4 regions of the Streptomyces sp. NPDC031064 genome follow, and region 2 is predicted to be linked to each of the others. Evidence: riboswitches for the same ligand, from Rfam matches in the RefSeq annotation. Region 2 holds a riboswitch; each other region holds the start of a gene.
The links. Region 2 has a riboswitch for cobalamin ahead of ACZ46W_RS23690 (ABC transporter substrate-binding protein). Riboswitches for the same ligand answer to the same signal wherever they lie in the genome.
Positions count from the first base shown of each region.

Region 1 (5,551 bases), on a different contig from region 2:
ACCGCGCGAGCGGAACCAGTACACGTACGCGAAGGCCCCGTAGAAGAACAGGCCCTCGATGCAGGCGGCGAAGCAGATCAGGTTCAGCAGGAAGCGGCGGCGGTCGGCCTTCGTCTCCAGCCGGTCGATCTTCTCGACCGAGTCCATCCACCGGAAGCAGAACTGCGCCTTCTCGCGGATGGAGGGGATGTTCTCGACGGCGGCGAACGCGGCCGCGCGGTCCTCCGGGTCGGGGAGGTAGGTGTCCAGCAGCGTCAGGTAGAACTGGACGTGCACGGCCTCCTCGAACAACTGCCGCGACAGGTACAGCCGCGCCTCGGGGGAGTTGATGTGCTTGTAGAGCGTCAGCACCAGGTTGTTCGCCACGATCGAGTCGCCCGTCGCGAAGAACGCCACCAGCCGGCCGATCAGGTGCTGCTCGCCGGGCGTCAGCTTGGCGAGGTCGGTGACGTCGGAGTGGAGGTCGACCTCCTCCACGGTCCAGGTGTTCTTGATGGCGTCCCGGTAGCGCTCGTAGAAGTCCGGGTAGCGCATCGGGCGCAGGGTGAGCTCGAAGCCCGGGTCGAGCAGGTTCTTGTTCTCCACGGTCATTACTGGCAGGCCTCGCAGGACTCGGGGTTTTCCAGGGAGCAGGCGACGGCGTCTTCCGGAGTCACCTGCGCGGGTACGGGGACGGCGGGAGCCGCGGACGCGGCACGGGCGATCCGGGTCGCCGGGCGCGAACGGAGGTAGTACGTCGTCTTCAGGCCCTGCTTCCAGGCGTACGCGTACATCGACGACAGCTTGCCGATCGTCGGCGTCTCCATGAACAGGTTCAGCGACTGCGACTGGTCCAGGAACGGCGTACGCGCCGCCGCCATGTCGATCAGGCCGCGCTGCGGGATCTCCCACGCCGTCCGGTACAGCTCGCGCACCTCGGCCGGGATCCAGGTGAAGCCCTGCACCGAGCCGCTGGACTCGCGCAGCGCCTCACGGGTCTGCGCGTCCCACACGCCGAGCCGCTTCAGCTCCTCCACCAGGTAGGAGTTGACCTGGAGGAACTCGCCCGACAGCGTCTCGCGCTTGAACAGGTTGGACACCTGCGGCTCGACGCACTCGTACACGCCCGCGATCGAGGCGATCGTCGCGGTCGGCGCGATGGCGAGGAGCAGCGAGTTGCGCATGCCGACCTCGGCGATACGGGCGCGCAGCGCCTCCCACCGCTCCGGCCAGGTCAGCTCCACGTCGTAGTGGTCGGGGTGCAGCACCCCGCGCGCCGTGCGGGTCTTCTCCCAGGCGGGCAGCGGGCCGTTGCGTTCGGCGAGGTCGGCCGACGCCTCGTACGCGGCGAGCATGATCCGCTCGGCGATGCGGGTCGACAGGGCACGCGCCTCGGGGGAGTCGAACGGCAGTCGCAGCTTGAAGAAGACGTCCTGGAGGCCCATGGCGCCGAGGCCCACCGGCCGCCACTTGGCGTTGGACCGCCCGGCCTGCTCGGTCGGGTAGAAGTTGATGTCGACGACCCGGTCCAGGAACGTGACGGCCGTACGGACGGTCGCGTCGAGCCGCTCCCAGTCGATGTCCCCGCCGGACACGAACGCGCCCAGGTTGACCGAGCCCAGGTTGCACACGGCCGTCTCGCCGTCGTCCGTGACCTCCAGGATCTCGGTGCACAGGTTGGACGAGTGGACCGTGTGGCCCGGCTCGGCGGTCTGGTTGGCCGTACGGTTCGAGGCGTCCTTGAACGTCATCCAGCCGTTGCCGGTCTGCGCCAGGGTGCGCATCATCCGGCCGTACAGGTCACGGGCCGGCATGGTCTTGCGGGCCAGCCCCTTGGCCTCGGCGGCGCGGTAGGCGGCGTCGAACTCGTCGCCCCACAGGTCGACCAGCTCCGGCACGTCGACGGGCGAGAACAGCGACCACTCGGCGTCGGCGTTGACCCGGCGCATGAACTCGTCCGGGATCCAGTGCGCCAGGTTCAGGTTGTGCGTGCGCCGCGCCTCCTCACCCGTGTTGTCGCGCAGCTCCAGGAACTCCTCGATGTCCGCGTGCCAGGTCTCCAGGTACACGGCCGCCGCACCCTTGCGCCGCCCGCCCTGGTTCACGGCCGCGACCGAGGCGTCCAGCGTCTTCAGGAACGGCACGATGCCGTTGGAGTGCCCGTTGGTGCCGCGGATCAGCGAACCGCGCGCCCGGATGCGGGAGTACGACAGACCGATGCCGCCCGCGTGCTTCGACAGCCGCGCCACCTGGTGGTAGCGGTCGTAGATGGAGTCGAGCTCGTCCAGCGGCGAGTCCAGCAGGTAGCACGAGGACATCTGCGGGTGGCGCGTACCGGAGTTGAACAGCGTGGGGGAGGAGGGCAGGTAGTCCAGCCGGCTCATCAGCCCGTACAGGGACGCCACCTCGTCCAGGGCGCGGACCGAATCGTCCTCGGCCAGCCCCGCCGCCACCCGCAGCATGAAGTGCTGCGGCGTCTCGATCACCTTGCGCGTGATCGGGTGCCGGAGCAGGTAGCGCGAGTACAGCGTCCGCAGCCCGAAGTAGCCGAACCGGTCGTCGGCGGCCGGGTCGATCAGCGCGTCCATCCGGTCGGCGTGGGCCGTCACGAACGCGGCCGTACGGTCGGCGATCAGACCCTCCCGGTGCCCCACGGCCACCGACGCCGAGAACGACACCGCCCCCTGACCGGCCGCCTCCTTGGTGATCGTCACGGTCAGCAACCGCGCCGCGAGCCGGGAGTACGCGGGGTCCTCGGAGATCAGCCCGGCGGCCGCCTCGGTGGCGAGCTCGCGCAGCTCCGCCTCGTCCGAACCGGCGTGCCGGCCCCGCAGCGCGGCGGCGGCGACCCGGCCCGGGTCGGTGTCGGGCAGATCGGCGGTCAGGTCGGTCAGGGTCCGCAGCAGTACGGTCCCGGGTCCGTCCGTCTCCGTCGTGTCCGTGACTGCGACTGCTGAAGCCGGATCGGCTGGCGCGATGGTCACGTGGGGGCTCTCCCTCGCTCGGCTCGGGGCCACCGCGGACGCGGGCAGGGGAGCGGGCACACCCGGGCACAGGGTGCGGGGCACCGCGTCCACCGGCCCATTCCGCGAGGCCCGGACGTCTGGGCACCCGGGCCGGACGGTCCGGGCGCGCTGTCGGCAGGTCTTCGGACTCGTACGTACACAAAGGCACACCAACACACCGTTGCGGGACAGTTCCGGATTTCCACCGGATTCCCCTGCGGCGACAGCGAGGACGAGCATACATGTGGGGGGCGCGAGTTGAGGCACCCCCCACATGTTGTGTCGGTCAGAGCCTCAGAGGGCCAGCGCGTACGTGGGGAGCGTCACGCCCGGGACGGGCCGCACGTCCCTCTCGGGGGTCCGGACGAACCCCAGCCGCTCGTAGATCCGGTGCGCCGCCCGCATGGACGCCTGCGTGGACAGCACCAGCCGCGCGCACCCCTCCACCGCCCGCGCCCGCTCCACGCACGCCCGGACGAGCGCCTCACCCGCGCCCCGCCGCCGCGCCTCCCGGGCCACCGCGAGCATCCGCAGCTCGGCCTCCCCGTCGCGGGCCAGGCCCGCCCACGGACCGCCGCCCCGCGCGACGAACGTCACCCCGCCCAGCACCCGTTCGTCCCGCTCCACGGCCACGAGCACCTCCGCGCCGGCGGCCCGCCGGGCCACGTCCCGCAGCGCGATCAGGTACTCGTCGCTCTCCCCGAAGGCCAGGAGCCCGTCCCCGAGGTACGCCTGGGCCGTGATGTCGGCGAGCGTCCCGTGTTCCTCGGGCCGTACCGCCCTGATGGTGATGTCCATGGTCCGAGTGTGGAGGGGTACGGCGACGGGCCGCCGCATTTCCGTCTCCGGAAACACGGCGGCCCGTCGTGCGGTCACCCGCTCAGCAGCAGCGGAACCCGTCGCGGGGGTCCGCCTCCCGCGCGTCGGTGCGCCTGCGCTCGAACTCGCGCCGGGTCATCACCTCGGCGCTCGGGTCGCAGCGCCGGGCGTGGGCGACGTACGCGTCGTACGCGCCCTCGCCGGAGACCTCGCGGACGTACCAGCGCACCCACCTGACGGCGCGTCGCAGCCGGCCGTCCGGCCGTGCGGTCACGGGGGGCCTCACCGCGGTCCTCACCGGGAGCCGGTCCCGGCCGGCACCTCGTCACCGCTGCCGCCGTCCTCGCGGATGCCGCCCTCGGGGCCGAGGCCGGCGGCCACCAGCTCTGCCTTCTCCTCCGCCGTGGGGAAGAGCCCGGCGGGTGCGACGAGCCTGGAGGGGGTGTACGGGACCTCGGAGAGCTTCACGCCGGCCGGGTTGGTGATGGCCTTGTAGCAGACCCGCCCGGCGTCGGCGATCACCACGACGATGAGGAGGGCGAACAGGGCGGAGAGGACGCCGTCCACGGTGGAGTTGGTGACGACGGTGTGCATGTCGTCCATCGACTTCGCGGGCGGCAGCACCTGGCCGGAGTCGATGCCCGCCTGGTACTTGTCCCGCTGGGCGAAGAAGCCCACGCGCGGGTCCGCCGAGAAGATCTTCTGCCAGCTCGCGGTGAGCGTGACCGCCACGTCCCAGGCGAGCGGCACGGCGGTGACCCAGGCCCACTTCAGCCGGCCCGACTTGACGAGCAGCGTCGTGCAGACGGCCAGCGCGACGGCGGCCAGGAGCTGGTTGGCGATGCCGAACAGCGGGAAGAGCTGGTTGATGCCGCCCAGCGGGTCGTGCACGCCGACCCAGAGGAAGTAGCCCCAGCCGCCGACCACGACCGCGCTGGCGAACCAGACGCCCGGCTTCCAGCTCACCTGCTTGAAGGGCTTGTAGAGGTTGCCGAGCGTGTCCTGGAGCATGAAGCGGCCCACGCGGGTGCCGGCGTCCAGCGTCGTCAGGATGAACAGCGCCTCGAACATGATGGCGAAGTGGTACCAGAACGCCTTCATGGTGGCGCCGCCGAACACCGCGGAGAAGATCTCCGACATGCCGAGCGCGAAGGTCGGCGCGCCGCCGGTCCGGGACAGCAGCGACGCCTCCTCGACGTCCGCCGCGGCCTTGGCGAGCTGGTCGGGGGAGATGGTGAAGCCGAAGTTGGACACGGCTTCGGCGGCGGACTGCACGGTCGTGCCGACCACGCCCGCCGGGGAGTTGACGGCGAAGAAGAGACCGGGGTCGATGATGCAGGCCGCGATCATCGCCATGACGGCGACGAAGGACTCGGTGAGCATCGACCCGTACCCGATCATCCGGATCTGGGTCTCCTTCTGGACCATCTTCGGGGTGGTGCCCGAGGAGACCAGGGAGTGGAAGCCGGACAGGGCGCCGCACGCGATGGTGATGAAGACGAACGGGAACATCGAACCGGCGAAGACGGGCCCGTCGCCGCGGCTCGCGAAGTCCGTGACGGCCGGCATCTTCAGCGTCGGCAGGGCGAGGAAGACGCCGAGGGCGAGCAGCGCGATCGTGCCGACCTTCATGAAGGTCGAGAGGTAGTCGCGCGGGGCGAGCAGCAGCCACACCGGCAGGACGGAGGCGAGGAAGCCGTACACGACCATCCAGATGACCAGCGTGCCCGGCTCCAGGGTGAAGGTCT
Region 1 is NZ_JBVIGF010000002.1:318,417-323,967, forward strand. Features, by position in the region: gene ACZ46W_RS08210 (ribonucleotide-diphosphate reductase subunit beta) at 1-591, opposite strand, end outside; gene ACZ46W_RS08215 (ribonucleoside-diphosphate reductase subunit alpha) at 591-2,963, opposite strand; cobalamin riboswitch at 3,102-3,224, opposite strand; gene ACZ46W_RS08220 (GNAT family N-acetyltransferase) at 3,279-3,782, opposite strand; gene ACZ46W_RS08225 (YbdD/YjiX family protein) at 3,865-4,077, opposite strand; gene ACZ46W_RS08230 (carbon starvation CstA family protein) at 4,098-5,551, opposite strand, start outside.
Region 1: it holds a riboswitch for cobalamin, as region 2 does, so the genes downstream of both, ACZ46W_RS08215 (ribonucleoside-diphosphate reductase subunit alpha) here and ACZ46W_RS23690 (ABC transporter substrate-binding protein) in region 2, are expected to answer to the same signal.

Region 2 (5,551 bases):
CCATCGCGGAGGCGCAGGAGATTCCGCACAAGTTCCTCGAAAGCATCCTGAACGACATGCGGCGGGCCGGTCTGGTCATCAGCCAGCGGGGCGCCAACGGCGGTTACCGGCTGGCCCGGCCGGCCGGTGAGATCAGCGTCGCCGACATCGTCCGCGCGGTGGACGGCCCCCTGGTCTCCGTACGGGGTGTGCGGCCGCCCGAGCTGTCCTACAACGGGCCCGCCGAGTCCCTGCTCCCGCTGTGGATCGCCCTGCGGGCGAACGTCCGGCGCATCCTCGAAGGCGTGTCGCTGGCGGACGTGGCGTCCGGCCGCCTCCCCGAAGGGGTGCACTCGCTGGTGGAGGACCCCGCCGCCTGGTCCAACCCCTGAGCGCGTCTCACCTTACGAGGCGATTCTGTCCGATTCCTGAACAGCCCCTTGCCGACGGGGCTTTCGGCACGCCACTATCCCTACTAAACCGATAGGGAAACTAGGGATCGATCTGCGAGGTGGCCGTGAAGACGTTAATCGTGTTGGCACTTGCCGGGCTCGGCGCCCAACTCGTGGACGGCAGCCTGGGCATGGCCTACGGCGTGACCTCCACCACCCTGATGCTGGCGGCCGGTCCGAACCCCGCCGCCGCCTCCGCCACGGTGCACCTCGCCGAGATCGGCACGACCCTCGCCTCGGGCGCCGCGCACTGGCGGTTCGGCAACGTGGACTGGCGCGTCGTCGCGAAGATCGGCATTCCGGGCGCGGCCGGGGCGTTCGCCGGGGCGACGGTCCTCTCCAGCCTCTCCACCGACGTCGCCAAGCCGGTCATGGCCCTGATCCTGCTGGGCCTCGGCCTCTACGTACTCGGCCGCTTCACCTTCCTCAGCCTGCCCACCGGCAACCTGGGCAAGCCGCTGCGCAAGCGGTTCCTCTCCCCGCTCGGCGTCGTCGCCGGATTCCTCGACGCCACCGGCGGCGGCGGCTGGGGCCCGGTCGGCACCCCCGCGATCCTGGCCGGTGGGCGCCTGGAGCCGCGTAAGGTCATCGGTTCCATCGACACCAGCGAGTTCCTGGTCGCCGTCGCCGCGAGCATCGGCTTCCTCGTCGGCCTCGGATCGCAGGGCATCGACTACTCCTGGGCCGTCGCCCTGCTGATCGGCGGCCTGATCGCCGCGCCCATCGCCGCTTGGCTGGTACGTCATGTGCCGCCGCGCGTCCTCGGGTCGGCGGTCGGCGGCGTGATCGTCCTCACCAACGTCCGCACGCTGCTGCGCGGCGAGTGGCTCGGCGCCGGCGACGCCGCCCAGTGGACGGTCCACGGCCTCGTCTGCCTGCTCTGGGCGGCGGCCCTGGCGTACTCCGTCAAGGAACACCGCCGCCGGTCGGCACAGCCCTCCCCGGCCGTGGCCGGCGTCCCCGCCCTGGCCAAGTGACGTCCGCCGCACCCGGGACGGTGACCGCTCCCGCCCAGGAATCCGGCACGCCGCTGCGCATCGCGCGGGACGTCGCGGAGGACCTCGCCGCGGACGCGATCGCCCGGGACCGCGCCGGCGGGCCGCCCGTCGACGAGGTGGCGCGGCTGCGCGAGGCCGGGCTCCTGGCGGCCCTCGTGCCGCCGGGCCGTACGCACGGTGTCGACTGGCGCACCGGCTGCGCCGTCGTGCACCAGATCGCCACGGCGGACAGCTCCGTGGGCGAGTTGCTCGCCCGCCACTACGTGCACACCTGGAGCGGCCGCTTCTACGCCACGGCCCACCGCGCCGCCGCACTCGAACGGGACACCGCGCGCGACCAGTTGCTCTGGGCCGGCGGCGTGCACACCGGCGCCCCGGACGGCGGCGGGGCGGACCTCACCCTGACCCCGCTCGACTCCGGGTACCTGCTCAACGGCCACCGGGCCGTGGACACGGCCGTGACCGTCGCCGACCGGTTCGTCGTGGACGCCCTGTGCCCCGTGACGGGTGACGTCCTGGTCGTACGGGTGCCGTCCGGCCGTCCCGGCGTGTCCGTCGATCCCGCCCGGGACCGGCTCGGCCAGCGGATCGCAGGTGCGGGTGGCGTGGCCTTCGACCGGGTGGCCGTCGCGCCCGCGCAGGTCATCGGTGCCCGGCCGTACGACGAGGAGTCGACCGCGCCCTTCACCGCGCTCGCCGCCCCCGCGCTGCGGCTCGCCCTGTGCCACGTCGGCCTGGGCATCGCCGAAGGCGCCCTCTCCGAGGCGCGCGACGCCTGCCCCGGTGGCCGGCTGCCCGCCACCGACCCGGACGTCCTCCTCGCGTTCGGGGAACTGGCGTCGGCGGCCCGGACCGCCGCCGCGGTGGTCGAACGGGCGACGGCGGCGATGGCCGGGGCCCTGGAGGCGGGGGCGCGCATCGACGCGGACGAGCCCGCCGACATCGCCGCCCTCGTCGCCACGGCCGAGACGGTCACGGCCGAGGCCGCCCTGCACATCACGACGCGGGTGCCGGCACTCGCCGACGCCCCCGGCCTCGACCGGTTCTGGCGCAACGCCCGCGTCCTGACGGCCGGCCGCTCCACGGCCCACCGGCTCCGCGACATCGGCGAGCACTACCTCAACGGCGCGTACCGGCCGGGCTGAGCACGCAGTCGCCGCAGTAACCGGCTCCGGGCACGCGGTAGTAGAGGCAGCAGCTACGGCGCCGGTACGTCAGGGGCACGGCGGTGAAGGCCCCGGCGCTCGCGAGCGGCTCGCGTGCCAGCAGGGCGGTGACCAGCGGGAGCGGTGGGCAGGGGGCGTCGGGGACGTGGGCGGTGAGCACCCGGACGGCGCCGATGAGCGCGGAGGCGGCGTTGCCCCGCAGCACGTGCGGGGACAGCGCGGAGTGCTCCCGCAGCGCGTCACCCAGCGGCAGCAGGTTGCGCACGACGACGGTCTCGTGCAGGGCCAGGGGCACGTCGTCGCCCGCCACCCCGGACACCTCCGGCAGCCACAGGTCGATCGGGCCGGACTCGGCCGGGCGCCACCACAGGCGGTCGGGCGCGAGGTCGGGCACGCGCCCGGTGAGCGCGGCGGTGGCCAGGGCGACCGACCACAGCCGGGCGGCCGTCCCGATGTGCAGGGTCGAGGCGGCGACCCGCCGCTGCCCGGCCCCGGACCGCCGCCCGGTGCCGAGCCGCCGGCCGACCGCCGCCACGTACGCGTCCAGCGCGCCGTCCCGGTCCGTGTACAGGTCGGTGAGCGGCCGGAAGCACGCGGCGTCGGGGCGCGGCCCACAAGCCACGGCGAAGTAGGGGCCGATGGCGCGGACGCGTGCGAGGACGTCAGGGGTGGGAGTGCCGTCCGGCGACGATCCGTCACACACGCGCGGGCACACGGGTGCCACCGTCCTCTCGGTCGTGAGGTCGAAGGCAGGATCGCAGAGGCACCGCACCGCACGCCAGGTCCGCCCGGTGGCACCGGCCACGTAGTATCGCCTGGTCATCACCGCGACGGGAGACAGGAAGCCGGTGCGATTCCGGCACGGTCCCGCCACTGTGACCGGGGAGTGGAACCCTTCGAGAAGGCCACTGCGCACCACGCGCGGGAAGGCCGGGGGAACGTCGATCCGGGAGTCAGGACACTGGCCTGTCGCGGGCCCGTTCCGAGGAGCGCGGACTCCCCAGGAGGCTTTACGTGTACGACGGCACGCCCCGTCCTCATTGGTTCCCCCGTCCCCTTTTGTTCCCCCGTCCCCGGTTGTCCCCCGCCGCCCGCCCGCGCCCCCGCGCCCGGCGCGCCGTGGTGCTGGCCGTCGCCCTGTCGGCGGCCCTGCTGGCCGGCTGCGGCGGCCCCGGACGGGCGGCCGACGACCGGAAGGCCACCGCGCCGTCCGGGCCGGGCTTCCCGGTCACCATCGACAATTGCGGCACCCGCACGACGTACGACAGGCCGCCCTCCCGGGTGGTCACCATCCACCAGCACCCGGCCGAACTGATGCTGGCGCTGGGGCTGAAGGACCGGATGGTCGGCACCGCCTTCCCCGACTCGGCCGTTCTGCCCAGGCTGCGGAAGGACTTCGAGGCCGTCCCGGAGCTGGCGGAGAGGGAACCGTCCTTCGAGAAGGTCCTGGAGGCCGAGCCGGACTTCGTCTACGGCGGCTACGGCAGCGCGTTCGCCGAGAACGAGGGCCGCTCCCGCAAGGCGTTCGCCGACGCGGGCATCGACACCTACCTCAACCGCGAGTACTGCGGGAAGAAGCGGGTGTCCATGCAGGACACCTACGACGAGATCCGCACCATCGGCTCGATCTTCGGCGTGCGGGACCGCGCCGACCGGCTCGTCGCCGACCTCCGGGGACGTATCGCCAGGACCACCGAGGCGGTGAAGGGCGCGCCCGCCGTGCCCGTGTTCGTGTACGACAGCGGCGACAAGTCGGCGTTCACGGCGGGCGGCAAGAGCCTGGGCACCGAGATCATCCGGCTGGCCGGCGGCCGGAACGTCTTCGACGACCTCGACCAGGTCTTCGGGGACGCCTCCTGGGAGCAGGTCGTGGCCCGCAAGCCCGAGGTGATCGCCATCTACGACTACGCGGGTGCCGGGAACGTGGAGCGGAAGAAGAAGTTCCTGCTCTCGCAGCCGGCCCTCGCGGACGTCCCGGCCGTGAAGAACAAGCGGTTCGTGGTGCTGCCGCTGACCGCGACCCTGGTCGGCGTACGGCCGCCGTACGCGGTCGAGGACCTGGCGCGCGCGCTGCACCCGGAGAGGTTCCGGTGACGGGCCCGGCGAAGGCCACGGCCGCTCCCGAGCCCACCGGCCGCCCGCGGCGGCGGAGCGCACCCGCTTTCGCCGTGACCCTGGCCGTCCTCGGCGTCCTGCTCCTGGCGTCGGTCACGGCAGGCATGGCCATCGGTTCGGTTCACGTACCGCCCGGCGAGGTGTGGGGCATCGTGACGCACGCGCTGGGCGCCGACCGGCCGGAGCCGGTGTGGTCCCGGGCGCGCGAGACGATCGTCCTGGACGTGCGGGCGCCACGGGTGCTCCTCGGGGCGGTGACGGGCGCCGGGCTCGCGGTGGTGGGCACCGCCATGCAGGCCCTGGTGCGCAACCCGCTCGCGGAGCCGTACCTGCTGGGTGTGTCGTCGGGCGCGTCGCTGGGCGCCGTCATGGTGATCGTCTTCGGGGTGAGCCTGTTCGGGCCGGTGTCGCTGTCGGTGGCCGCGTTCGCCGGGGCGCTGCTCACGCTGGTGCTCGTGTACAGCACGGCGCGGGCGGGCGGCCGTATCACCTCGGTGCGGCTGGTGTTGTCGGGCGTGGCCGTCGCGGCGGTGCTCACGGCCGTGATGGACCTGCTGCTGCTCACCTCCGACCGGGGCAACGAGGCGCGTGCCGTGCTCGCCTGGACGCTCGGCGGCCTGGGCGGCGTCCAGTGGGGCACGCTGTGGCTGCCGGCCGCCGCCCTGCTGGCCGGCATCAGCGCCCTGCTGGTACGGGCGCGCTCGCTGAACCTGCTGCTGGCGGGCGAGGAGGCGGCCACGACGATGGGGCTGGACGTGGCGCGGTTCCGGGCCCGGATGTTCGTCCTGCTGTCGCTGGTCACCGGCGTGCTGGTGGCGGCGGCCGGGCCGATCGGCTTCGT
Region 2 is NZ_JBVIGF010000006.1:441,465-447,015, forward strand. Features, by position in the region: gene ACZ46W_RS23670 (RrF2 family transcriptional regulator) at 1-371, shown strand, start outside; gene ACZ46W_RS23675 (sulfite exporter TauE/SafE family protein) at 497-1,408, shown strand; gene ACZ46W_RS23680 (acyl-CoA dehydrogenase family protein) at 1,405-2,574, shown strand; gene ACZ46W_RS23685 ((2Fe-2S)-binding protein) at 2,549-3,418, opposite strand; cobalamin riboswitch at 3,395-3,579, shown strand; gene ACZ46W_RS23690 (ABC transporter substrate-binding protein) at 3,610-4,689, shown strand; gene ACZ46W_RS23695 (FecCD family ABC transporter permease) at 4,686-5,551, shown strand, end outside.

Region 3 (5,551 bases), on a different contig from region 2:
CACGTCGCGGGCGACGACCACCGGGGTGTCCGGGGCGCGGTGCTCCAGGAGCAGTTCGCGGGCCTTGGCGACCTGCCAGGTGCGGCTGGCGGAACCCGGGTTGTAGAGGGCGAGGACCAGGTCGGCCGTGGCGGCCGCGCGGAGGCGTTCGGCGATGACCTCCCAGGGCTTGAGGCGGTCCGACAGGGAGATCGTCGCGTAGTCGTGGCCCAGCGGGGCGCCCGCCTTCGCGGCGGCGGCGTTCGCGGCGGTCACGCCCGGCAGGACGCGGACCGGGACGTCCAGGTACGGGTCCTGGGAGGCGACCTCCAGGACGGCCGTGGCCATGGCGAACACGCCCGGGTCGCCGCCCGACACCACCGCCACCCGGCGCCCGCGCCGGGCCAGGTCCAGGGCGAACTCGGCGCGCTCGGACTCGACCTTGTTGTCCGAGCCGTGCCGCTGCTGGCCGGGTCGGGAAGGGACCCGGTCCAGGTAGGTCGTGTAGCCCACCAGGTCCGTCGCCGAGGCGAGGGCGCCGCGCGTCTCGGGCGTCAGCCACAGGGGCCCGGCGGGGCCCGTGCCGACGACCACGACCTCGCCCCGCTCGGGCTCGGCCGGCCCGGAGTCGACGCGGGAGGGGAGCACCGCCACGGAGAAGTACGGGACCGAGTCGGGGTCGACGTCCGCCAGGGCGCCCGTGCGTTCGCCGGCCATGGTGGCCCGCTCCACGTAGTGGGCGTCGTCCAGCCGGCCGGCCCGCTCCAGGGCGCGGCGCACCGCCGGGAAGGTGCGGCCCAGCTTCATGACGACGGCGGAGTCCGTGGCCGCCAGGCGGGCCGTCAGCTCCTCCTCCGGCAGCGTGCCGGGGATGATCGTCAGGATCTCCTCCGCCTCGCACAGCGGCTTGCCGAGCCGGGCGGCGGAGGCGCTCACCGATGTGACGCCGGGGATGACCTCCGTGTCGTAGCGGTGGGCCAGCCGCTTGTGCATGTGCTGGTAGGAGCCGTAGAACAGCGGGTCGCCCTCGGCGAGGACGGCCACCGTGCGGCCGGCGTCCAGGTGCGCGGCCAGCCGCGCGGACGCCTCCTCGTAGAAGTCGTTCAGCGCGCCCCGGTACCCGCCGGGGTGGTCCGTCGTCTCGACGGTCAGCGGGTACATCAGGCGCTCTTCGATGTGGTCCTCGCGGATGTGCTCGGCCGCGATGGAGCGCGCGATCGAGCGGCCGTGCCGGGCCGAGTGGTACGCGATGACGTCGGCGGCCGCGATGGCCTTCACCGCCGCCACCGTCATCAGGTTCGGGTCGCCGGGGCCGAGCCCGACGCCGTACAGCTTGCCGCTCATGCCTGGATCTCCGCCTCGTGCGCGATCGCGTTGACCGCCGCCGCCGCCATCGCGCTGCCGCCCCGCCGGCCCCGCACCACCAGGTGCTCCAGGCCCGGGAACGCCGCCAGCGCGTCCTTGGACTCGGCCGCCCCGATGAACCCCACCGGTATGCCGATCACCGCCGCCGGGCGCGGCGCGCCCGCCTCGATCATCTCCAGGAGGCGGAAGAGGGCGGTGGGCGCGTTGCCCACCGCGACGACCGACCCTTCGAGCCGGTCCCGCCACAGCTCCAGCGCGGCCGCGCTGCGCGTGGTGCCCAGCTCGGCGGCGAGCGCCGGGACGGACGGGTCGGAGAGCGTGCAGACCACGTCGTTGTCCGCGGGCAGCCGCTTGCGCGTAATACCGCTCGCGACCATCTGCGCGTCGCACAGGATCGGCGCCCCGGCGCGCAGCGCCTCGCGGGCGCGGGCCACCACGCCCGGCGTGTACGCCAGGTCGCGGACGAGGTCGACCATGCCGCAGGCGTGGATCATCCGCACGGCGACCTGGCTGACGTCGGCCGGCAGGTCCGCGAGATCCGCCTCGGCGCGGATCGTGGCAAAGGACTGGCGGTAGATCTCCGCCCCGTCCTTCTCGTAGTCGAACACTCTGCTCTCGCTCATTTCGTCGATCCTTGTACGGTCATCTGGTACGCGCCCTCGCCCGTCGCCACCATGTCGGTCCACGTGACGCCCTGCGGGTGGCCGCAGCGGCGGGCGCACCCCGACCAGTGGACGGGCAGCGCACCCTCGCGGGGGCGGGCGTCCGCCCGCACGTCGGACAGGGACTTGCCGCAGCCGGGGCGCCCGGTGCACGCGCTGACGCCGATCCAGGGCGAGTCGGTACGGGTGATGAACCCGGCCCCCTCCAGGGCGCGCAGCCGCTCCTCGGCCGCCGCCCGGCCGGCGTACCCGGGCAGCACGAAACCCCGCCACGGGGTGACCCGTACCTCCCGGGCCGGCAGCAGCGCGCGGAACTGCGCCGACGTCACCCTGCCGAGCCGGGCGAGGACGCAGACGGTGCCGTCGTCGAGTACGCCCGGCGGGGGCGGCGCGCTCGTCGGGCACACGAAGTCCTCCGCGGGCTCCGCCGCGATGCCCGCCCGCCTCAGGTGTCCCGTCACGTCCACGTCCTGCCCCGCCGGCAGCTCCCGCACCCGCCACGCCCCGGTGCCCGCGGCCCGCGCGGCCGTCAGGAACGCCTCGGCCGCCGCGAGCGCGGCGCGGGGCGCGTCCGCGCCGGCCACCCGGTATGTCCGGTCCGCGACCCGGAGCAGGGCGGCGCCGTCCGGCGCTGCGAGCAACGTCACATCGGCGGCCAGACCCGCGACGTCGCCCCGCCCGTCGTCCACGGCGAACAGGAAGCGGCCCGACAGCTCCACCGTCCGGTCCTCGCCGCACACCAGCTCGTCCAGCTCCACCGCCCAGGCCATGACGTCCGCCCCGGCGAGCGGTGAGACGACCATGTTCCGTACGCGCTCGTGCCGTTCGGAGGCGGGCAGCAGCCCGGCGTCCCGCAGCGTCCGGGCGAGGCCCAGCCCGCAGCTCTCGCCCAGCCCGCGCAGCTCGATGTTGCCTCGCGAGGTGAGGGAGAGGTGCCCGTCGCCGAGCCGGTCGGCGGCGTCGGCCAGCACGTCGACCTGATGAGGCGTCAACACACCTGTGGGTACGCGGAGTCGGGCGAGGGCGCCGTCATCGGCGCGGTGCAGCCGCAGCGCGCCCGGGCAGGCGTCACCGCGGTCCCGGACACGGTCCCGTATGTGCGCTTCACCCCGGTCCCGGGGGTTTGGTGAGCTGGGCGGCATGGCGGCGAGCATACGCGCAGCCTCTACTATGCAGACGGCACAGGGTCCCAGGGCCCTAGGGAGGAAGCCCGGTGGGAATCCGGCGCGGTCCCGCCACTGTGAGTCCGGCGGAAACCGGACGAGTCAGGAACTCCCGCCGTCCTACGACCACCCGGGGCGCGGACACCCCGAGGAAGGCCTGCGCACGCCATGACGCACGCGACGACGCCCGCCACCGGCCCCGAGGCGACGCCCGCCACGACGATCCTGCTGCTGTCGCACTCCGACACCGACCTGCTCAGCGCCCGCGCCTCCGGCGGACCCGTCGCGTACCGGTTCGCCAACCCCGCCCGGCTCCCGGTGGACGACCTGCCCGGCCTCCTCGACGGCGCCGACCTCGTCGTCGTGCGCCTCCTCGGCGGCATCCGTGCCTGGGAGGAGGGCCTGGAGGCGCTGCGCGCGACCGGCAAGCCGCTCGTCGTCCTCACCGGCGAACAGGCCCCCGACGCCCAGCTCATGGAGACGTCCACCGTCCCGATCGGCATCGCGGCCGAGGCGCACGCCTACCTCGCGCACGGCGGACCGGACAACCTGGAACAACTCGCTCGTTTCCTCTCCGACACCGTCCTGCTGACCGGCCACGGCTTCGAGCCCCCGGCCGCCGCCCCCACCTGGGGCCCGCTGGAGCGGACCGCGCGCAACATCACCGGCCCCACGGTCGCCGTGCTCTACTACCGCGCCCACCACATGAGCGGGAACACCGCCTTCGTCCACACCCTGTGCGACGCCATCGAGGACGCCGGCGGTCGGGCGCTGCCCCTGTACGTGGCCTCCCTCCGCGCCCCCGAGCCGGAGCTCCTTCAGAGCCTGGGGATGGCCGACGCCGTCATCACCACCGTCCTCGCCGCCGGCGGCACCAAGCCCGCCGAGGCCCAGGCGGGCGGGGACGACGAGTCCTGGGACGCGGGCGCGCTCGCCGCCCTGGACGTCCCGATCCTCCAGGCGCTGTGCCTGACCGGCTCGCGCGCCGCCTGGGAGGAGAACGACGAGGGCCTCTCGCCGCTCGACGCCGCCAGCCAGGTCGCCGTCCCCGAGTTCGACGGCCGGCTCATCACCGTCCCGTTCTCCTTCAAGGAGATCGACGCCGACGGGCTGCCCGCGTACGTCGCCGACACCGAGCGCGCCGCCCGCGTCGCCGGGATCGCCGTACGCCACGCCCGGCTGCGCCACATCCCCAACGCCGACAAGCGCCTGGCGCTGGTCCTGTCCGCGTACCCCACCAAGCACTCCCGCATCGGCAACGCCGTCGGCCTCGACACCCCCGCCTCCGCCGTGGCCCTCCTGCGCCGACTGCGCGAGGAGGGGTACGACTTCGGCGCCGAGGAGGTCCCGGGCCTCGCGTCCGGCGACGGCGACGAGCTGATCTACGCCCTCATCGAGGCGGGCGGCCACGACCAGGACTGGCTCACCGAGGAGCAGTTGGCCAAGAACCCGGTCCGCATCCCGGCCGCCGACTACAAGCGCTGGTACGCCACGCTGCCGGAGGAACTGCGCGAGAACGTCGAGCAGCACTGGGGCCCGCCGCCCGGCGAGATGTTCCTCGACCGGTCCCGCAACCCGGAGGGCGACATCGTGCTCGCCGCCCTCAGGCGCGGGAACCTGCTCATCCTCATCCAGCCGCCGCGCGGCTTCGGCGAGAACCCGATCGCGATCTACCACGACCCCGATCTGCCGCCCTCGCACCACTACCTGGCCGCCTACCGCTGGATCGCCACCCCGGCCTCCGACGGCGGCTTCGGGGCGGACGCCATGGTCCACCTCGGCAAGCACGGCAACCTGGAGTGGCTGCCCGGCAAGAACGCGGGCCTGTCCGCCGCCTGCGGCCCCGACGCGGCCCTCGGCGACATCCCGCTGATCTACCCGTTCCTGGTCAACGACCCCGGCGAGGGCACCCAGGCCAAGCGCCGCGTCCACGCCACGCTCGTCGACCACCTCGTCCCGCCGATGGCGCGCGCCGAGTCCTACGGCGACATCACGCGCCTGGAGCAGTTGCTGGACGAGTACGCGCAGATCTCCTCCATGGACCCGTCCAAGCTGCCCGCCATCCGCGCCCAGATCTGGACGCTCATCCAGGCCGCCAAGCTCGACCACGACCTGGGGCTGGAGGACCGCCCGGACGACGACGGCTTCGACGACTTCCTGCTGCACGTCGACGGCTGGCTGTGCGAGGTCAAGGACGCCCAGATCCGCGACGGCCTGCACGTCCTCGGCGGCGCCCCGACCGGCCCCGAGCGGGTCAACCTGGTCCTGTCCATCCTGCGCGCCCGGCAGATCTGGGGCGGTACGCAGTCCCTGCCCGGCCTCCGCGAGGCCCTCGGCCTGGACGAGTCCGCCGCGACCCGCACCACCGCCGACGAGGCGGAG
Region 3 is NZ_JBVIGF010000004.1:381,829-387,379, forward strand. Features, by position in the region: gene ACZ46W_RS17080 (precorrin-2 C(20)-methyltransferase) at 1-1,323, opposite strand, end outside; gene ACZ46W_RS17085 (precorrin-8X methylmutase) at 1,320-1,967, opposite strand; gene ACZ46W_RS17090 (cobalamin biosynthesis protein CobG) at 1,964-3,160, opposite strand; cobalamin riboswitch at 3,172-3,301, shown strand; gene cobN (cobaltochelatase subunit CobN) at 3,338-5,551, shown strand, end outside.
Region 3: it holds a riboswitch for cobalamin, as region 2 does, so the genes downstream of both, cobN (cobaltochelatase subunit CobN) here and ACZ46W_RS23690 (ABC transporter substrate-binding protein) in region 2, are expected to answer to the same signal.

Region 4 (5,551 bases), 210 kb from region 2:
CACCGACTGCGCCCCGGGCACCGCGCGGGTAGCCTCGGGCGTGTCCGACACTCTTGCCGGGAGGCACCGTTGAGAATGCTCATCAACGTACCCGAGACCGTCGTCGCCGACGCGCTGCGCGGGATCGCGGCCGCGCATCCCGAACTCACCGTGGACGTGGAGAACCGGGTCGTCGTACGGCGCGACGCTCCGGTCGCCGGGAAGGTGGCCCTGGTGTCGGGGGGCGGGTCCGGGCACGAGCCGCTGCACGCCGGGTTCGTCGGGCCGGGGATGCTGGCGGCCGCCTGTCCCGGCGAGGTGTTCACCTCGCCCGTGCCGGACCAGATGGTGCGGGCGGCGGCGGCCGTGGACAGCGGGCGGGGCGTGCTGTTCGTCGTCAAGAACTACACCGGCGACGTCCTGAACTTCGAGATGGCGGCCGAGCTCGCCGAGGACGAGGGCGTGCAGGTCGCCAAGGTCCTGGTGGACGACGACGTGGCCGTGTCGGACAGTACGTACACGGCCGGGCGGCGCGGGACCGGGGCCACGCTGTTCGTGGAGAAGATCGCCGGCGCGGCCGCCGAGGAGGGTGCCCCGCTGGAGCGGGTGGAGGCGATCGCCCGGCGGGTGAACGCCGGTTCGCGCAGCTTCGGCGTGGCGCTGAGCGCCTGCTCCACGCCCGCGAAGGGCAGCCCGACGTTCGACCTGCCGCCCGGTGAGCTGGAGTTGGGCGTCGGGATCCACGGCGAGCCGGGCCGGGAGCGGCGGCCCATGATGACCGCGCGGGAGATCGCCGACTTCGCGGTGGACGCCGTGCTGGAGGACCTGAGGCCCGGCGGCCCGGTGCTGGTGCTCGTCAACGGCATGGGGGCGACGCCGTTGCTGGAGCTGTACGGGTTCAACGCCGAGGTCCAGCGGGTGCTGGGCGAGCGGGGCGTGGCCGTGGCCCGTACGCTGGTCGGCAACTACGTGACCTCGCTCGACATGGCCGGCTGTTCGGTGACCCTGTGCGAGGCGGACGAGGAGATGCTCCGGCTGTGGGACGCGCCGGTGCGGACGGCCGCACTGCGGTGGGGAATGTGAGGCCCGTGGTGCTCGACGCGGAGTTCTTCCGGCGCTGGATGACGACCGCGGCCGCGGCCGTGGACCGGGAGGCCGGCCGGCTCACCGAGCTGGACTCGGCGATCGGTGACGCCGACCACGGCGCCAATCTGCAACGCGGTTTCGCCGCGGTGGTCAAGGCCCTTCAGGACGAGCCGCCCGGCACGCCGGGGGCCGTGCTGGTGCTCGCGGGGCGGCAGCTCATCTCGACGGTCGGCGGCGCGTCGGGCCCCTTGTACGGGACGCTGCTGCGGCGCACCGGCAAGGCGCTGGGCGACGCCGCCGAGGTGGCGCCGGTGCAGCTCGCCGAGGCGCTGCGGGCGGGTGTGGCGGCGGTGGCGCAGCTCGGCGGGGCGGCGGCCGGGGACAAGACGATGCTGGACGCGCTGGAGCCGGCCGTCGCGTCGCTGACCGAGTCGCTCGGTGAGTCGTTCGCGGCGGCGGCCGAGGCCGCGAACCAGGGGGCGCTGGCGACCGTACCGATGCTCGCCCGCAAGGGCAGGGCCAGCTACCTCGGTGAGCGCAGCGTCGGTCACCAGGACCCGGGCGCCACGTCCTCGGCCCTGCTGATCGCCGCCCTCGCCGAGGCGGAGGGGGCGCGGTGAGCGCGCGGGTGGGCATCGTGCTCGTCTCGCACAGCGCGGCGGTCGCGTCGTCCGTCGCCGAGCTGGCCCGGGGCCTCGCCGGCGGCGGTGGGACCGTGCCGGTGGCGGCGGCGGGCGGCACCCCGGACGGCGGGCTCGGCACCAGCGCGGAGCTGATCACCCAGGCGGCGACGGAGGTCGACGGCGGGGCGGGGGTGGCCGTCCTGGTGGACCTGGGCAGCGCGGTCCTGACGGTGAAGGCCCTGCTCGCGGAGGGCGACGAGCTGCCCGACGGTACGCGGCTGGTGGACGCCCCGTTCGTGGAGGGCGCGGTGGCGGCGGTGGTCACGGCGTCGGCGGGCGGTGACCTGGACGCGGTGGTGACGGCCGCGTCGGAGGCGTACGGCTATCGCAAGGAATGACGGCGTCCGGTGGGTGGAGCCGGTGCCCGCACCGGTGTGCGGGTTGTGATGTACCTGGTCAACGCACTACTGTCGCAGGGCCTTGGTGTACGGGAAACCGGTGCGGTACCGGTGCGGCCCTCGCCACTGTGATCGGGAAGTCCGGCTCCACTCCCTGGGAAACCACCCCGGGAAGCCACTGGAACACCGCGGGAGACCGCGGGGTCCGGGAAGGCGGAGTCGCGGCGGCATGCCCCCATGCCATCCCGTCAGCCAGGAGACCGGCCAGGGCGCGTTGTCCATCCACGAGGTGCTGGAGAGGGTCTCCCACATCATGCATATCGCCGAGGGGTATCTGCCCCCTGTGCACGCGGTCGCCTGGACCGTCGCCGCCGCTCCCTTCGTCGCCCATGGCGTCCGGGCCCTGACCCGGGAGGTCAAGGCCAATCCCGAATCGACTCTCCTGCTCGGCGCGTCCGGTGCCTTCACCTTCGTCCTGTCCGCCCTGAAGATCCCTTCGGTGACGGGCAGTTGCTCGCACCCGACCGGTACGGGCCTGGGCGCGATCCTGTTCCGGCCGCCGATCATGGCGGTGCTGGGCACCATCACGCTGCTCTTCCAGGCGCTGCTGCTGGCGCACGGCGGCCTGACGACCCTGGGCGCCAACGCCTTCTCGATGGCGATCGTCGGGCCGTGGGCGGGCTTCGGCACGTACTGGCTGCTGCGCCGGTTCGACGTGCCGCTGATGGTGAGCGTGTTCTTCGGCGCGTTCGTCGCCGACCTGTCCACGTACTGCGTCACCAGCGTGCAGCTCGCGCTGGCGTTCCCGGACCCGGGCAGCGGTGTGGCCGGTGCGCTGGCGAAGTTCGGCGGCATCTTCGCCGTCACGCAGATCCCGCTGGCCGTCAGCGAGGGCCTGCTCACCGTGCTGGTGATGCGGCTGCTGATGCAGTCCAGCAAGGGCGATCTGGCCCGCCTCGGTGTCCTGCCGGTGAAGAAGGAGGCCGTGGTCCGATGAGCCGCAACGCCAGGATCAACACACTGCTGCTGCTCGTCGTGGTGGCGCTCGCCGTCCTCCCGCTCGCCCTGGGCATGGGCGACCACAAGGAGGAGCCATTCACGGGCGCCGACGGACAGGCCGAGACGGCGATCACCGAGTCGCACCCGGACTACAAGCCGTGGTTCAGCCCGCTGTACGAGCCGCCGTCCGGTGAGGTGGAGTCGGCGCTGTTCTCGCTCCAGGCCGCCTTGGGCGCGGGCGTGCTGGCGTACTACTTCGGGCTGCGGCGCGGTCGCCGGCAGGGCGAGGCCAAGGCGCTGGCGGGGGCCGGGGGTGCGCAGGCGCCGGACGCCGGTGCGCCGGACGACGCCGCGGGCGCAGCCGACCGGCAGCCCTCCGCGTAGCCGCCGGTGCTGCCGATCGACGCGGCGGCGCACAGCAGTCGCTGGCGCCGCCGTCACCCGTGCGAGAAGGCCGTGCTCGGCTTCGGTCTGACGGTGCTCGCGATCTGTCTGCCGCCGTGGCCGGGCGCGGTCCTCGTGGCGGCTGCCACCGTGGCGGTGCTGCTCGGCCCGGCCGGGGTCGCGCCGCGGCAGCTCTGGCGGGCGTGGCGCATCCCGCTCGGCTTCTGCGTGACGGGCGCGGTGCCGCTGCTGTTCCAGGTGGGCGGCGCGGGCGGGCTGGTCTCGCTGGCGCCGGACGGGCCGGTGCACGCGGGGCAGTTGCTGCTGCGCACGTCGGCGGCCTCGCTGGGCGTGCTGCTGTTCGCGTTCACCACGCCGGTGTCCGACGTGCTGCCCCGGCTGGTGCGGGCGGGCGTGCCGGCCGCGGTGGTGGACGTGGCGCTGGTGATGTACCGGATCAGCTTCCTGCTGCTGGACGCGGTACGGCGGGTCCGGGAGGCGCAGACGGCGCGGCTCGGGCTGACCAGCCGGGCGGCCACCTGGCGCTCGCTCGCGGGCCTGGGCGCGACGGCGTTCGTGCGCGCCTTCGACCGGGCGGCGCGGCTCCAGACGGGCCTGGCCGGGCGCGGTTACGACGGCACGCTGCGGGTGCTGGTGCCGCGGGCGGTCGTTTCCGGGCGGTTCCTGGGCGCGACCGCCGCGCTGCTCGTGGGTCTCGTCGCCCTCACTCACGTACTCGAAAGGTTGCTGCCGTGACTCCTTCCGCCGTCGTGGAGCTCGTCGGTGCGGGGTACGCCTACGAGGACGGCCCCGCCGTCCTCCGGGGCGTCGACTTCGCCGTGCCCGAAGGACGGTCCATCGCGCTGCTCGGCCGCAACGGCAGCGGCAAGACGACGATGCTGCGGCTGCTGAGCGGTGGCCTCAGGTGCGCGAGCGGGCGGTTGTGCCTGGAGGGGCGGGAGGTGTCGTACGACAGGGCGGGGCTGACCCGCCTGCGGACGACGGTGCAGCTCGTCGTGCAGGACCCGGACGACCAGCTCTTCGCGGCGTCCGTGGGCCAGGACGTGTCGTTCGGGCCGATGAACCTGGGTCTTTCGGAGCCGGAGGTGCGGGAGCGGGTGCGCGAGTCCCTGGAGGCGCTGGACATCACGGCGCTGGAGGACCGCCCGACGCACCTGCTGTCGTACGGGCAGCGCAAGCGGGCCGCCATCGCGGGCGCGGTGGCCATGCGGCCCCGGGTCCTGGTGCTCGACGAGCCGACGGCCGGCCTCGACCCGCACGGCCAGGAACGGCTGCTGGCCGTCCTGGACCGGCTGCGGGCCGCCGGTACGACGGTCGTGATGGCGACGCACGACGTGGACCTGGCGCTGCGCTGGGCCGACGACGCGGCCGTCCTCACCCCCGACGGCCTCCGCACCGGCCCGGTGGCGGAACTGCTGGCCGACCAGGACCTGCTGGACGCCGCCGGTCTGCGCCGCCCCTGGGGCATGGCGGTGGCCCGGGTGCTGCGGGAGCGGGGCCTGCTGGGACCGGCGGAGGCGGGCCCGCGCACCCCGGAGGAGCTGGAGGACTGGGCGGCGGCGGTACGGGGCGGGTAGGGGGATGCCTCGCTCGGCACGGACGAGTCGGCAGGGGGCCGCGTGCGGCGCCGGGTCGCGACCCCGGTGGCGGCCGCGGTGGTGCCGGGCGTGGGCGGTTACGTCGCCGGGCCTTGCGCCCAGGGCCGGATGCCCGCCCGTGACGCCTGCGACGGAGTGCTCCCGCCGGACACGGCGGGCAGGTCCCGCCCTGCAAAGACACCGAAGGCAGGCGGCGCAAGCTCCTGGCGCGGCCGCCGGGCACGTAGCGCAGGTCACTCGCCGATCGTTATGCAACTTGTTGCACAAGGCGCCCGGGGTCGTCTACAACTGGGGCGACGACATCGCGCGAGGAGGCGCCCCCATGACTGCGACCCCGGCCCCGGCCCCGTATCCGCACCTGCTCGAGCCCTTGGACCTCGGGTTCACCACGCTGCCCAACCGGGTGCTCATGGGGTCGATGCACGTCGGCCTGGAGGAGGCCGAGAACGGCTTCGCGCGCATG
Region 4 is NZ_JBVIGF010000006.1:236,376-241,926, forward strand. Features, by position in the region: gene dhaK (dihydroxyacetone kinase subunit DhaK) at 70-1,062, shown strand; gene dhaL (dihydroxyacetone kinase subunit DhaL) at 1,071-1,685, shown strand; gene dhaM (dihydroxyacetone kinase phosphoryl donor subunit DhaM) at 1,682-2,086, shown strand; cobalamin riboswitch at 2,153-2,369, shown strand; gene ACZ46W_RS22840 (energy-coupling factor ABC transporter permease) at 2,400-3,083, shown strand; gene ACZ46W_RS22845 (energy-coupling factor ABC transporter substrate-binding protein) at 3,080-3,469, shown strand; gene cbiQ (cobalt ECF transporter T component CbiQ) at 3,476-4,225, shown strand; gene ACZ46W_RS22855 (energy-coupling factor ABC transporter ATP-binding protein) at 4,222-5,067, shown strand; gene ACZ46W_RS22860 (oxidoreductase) at 5,411-5,551, shown strand, end outside.
Region 4: it holds a riboswitch for cobalamin, as region 2 does, so the genes downstream of both, ACZ46W_RS22840 (energy-coupling factor ABC transporter permease) here and ACZ46W_RS23690 (ABC transporter substrate-binding protein) in region 2, are expected to answer to the same signal.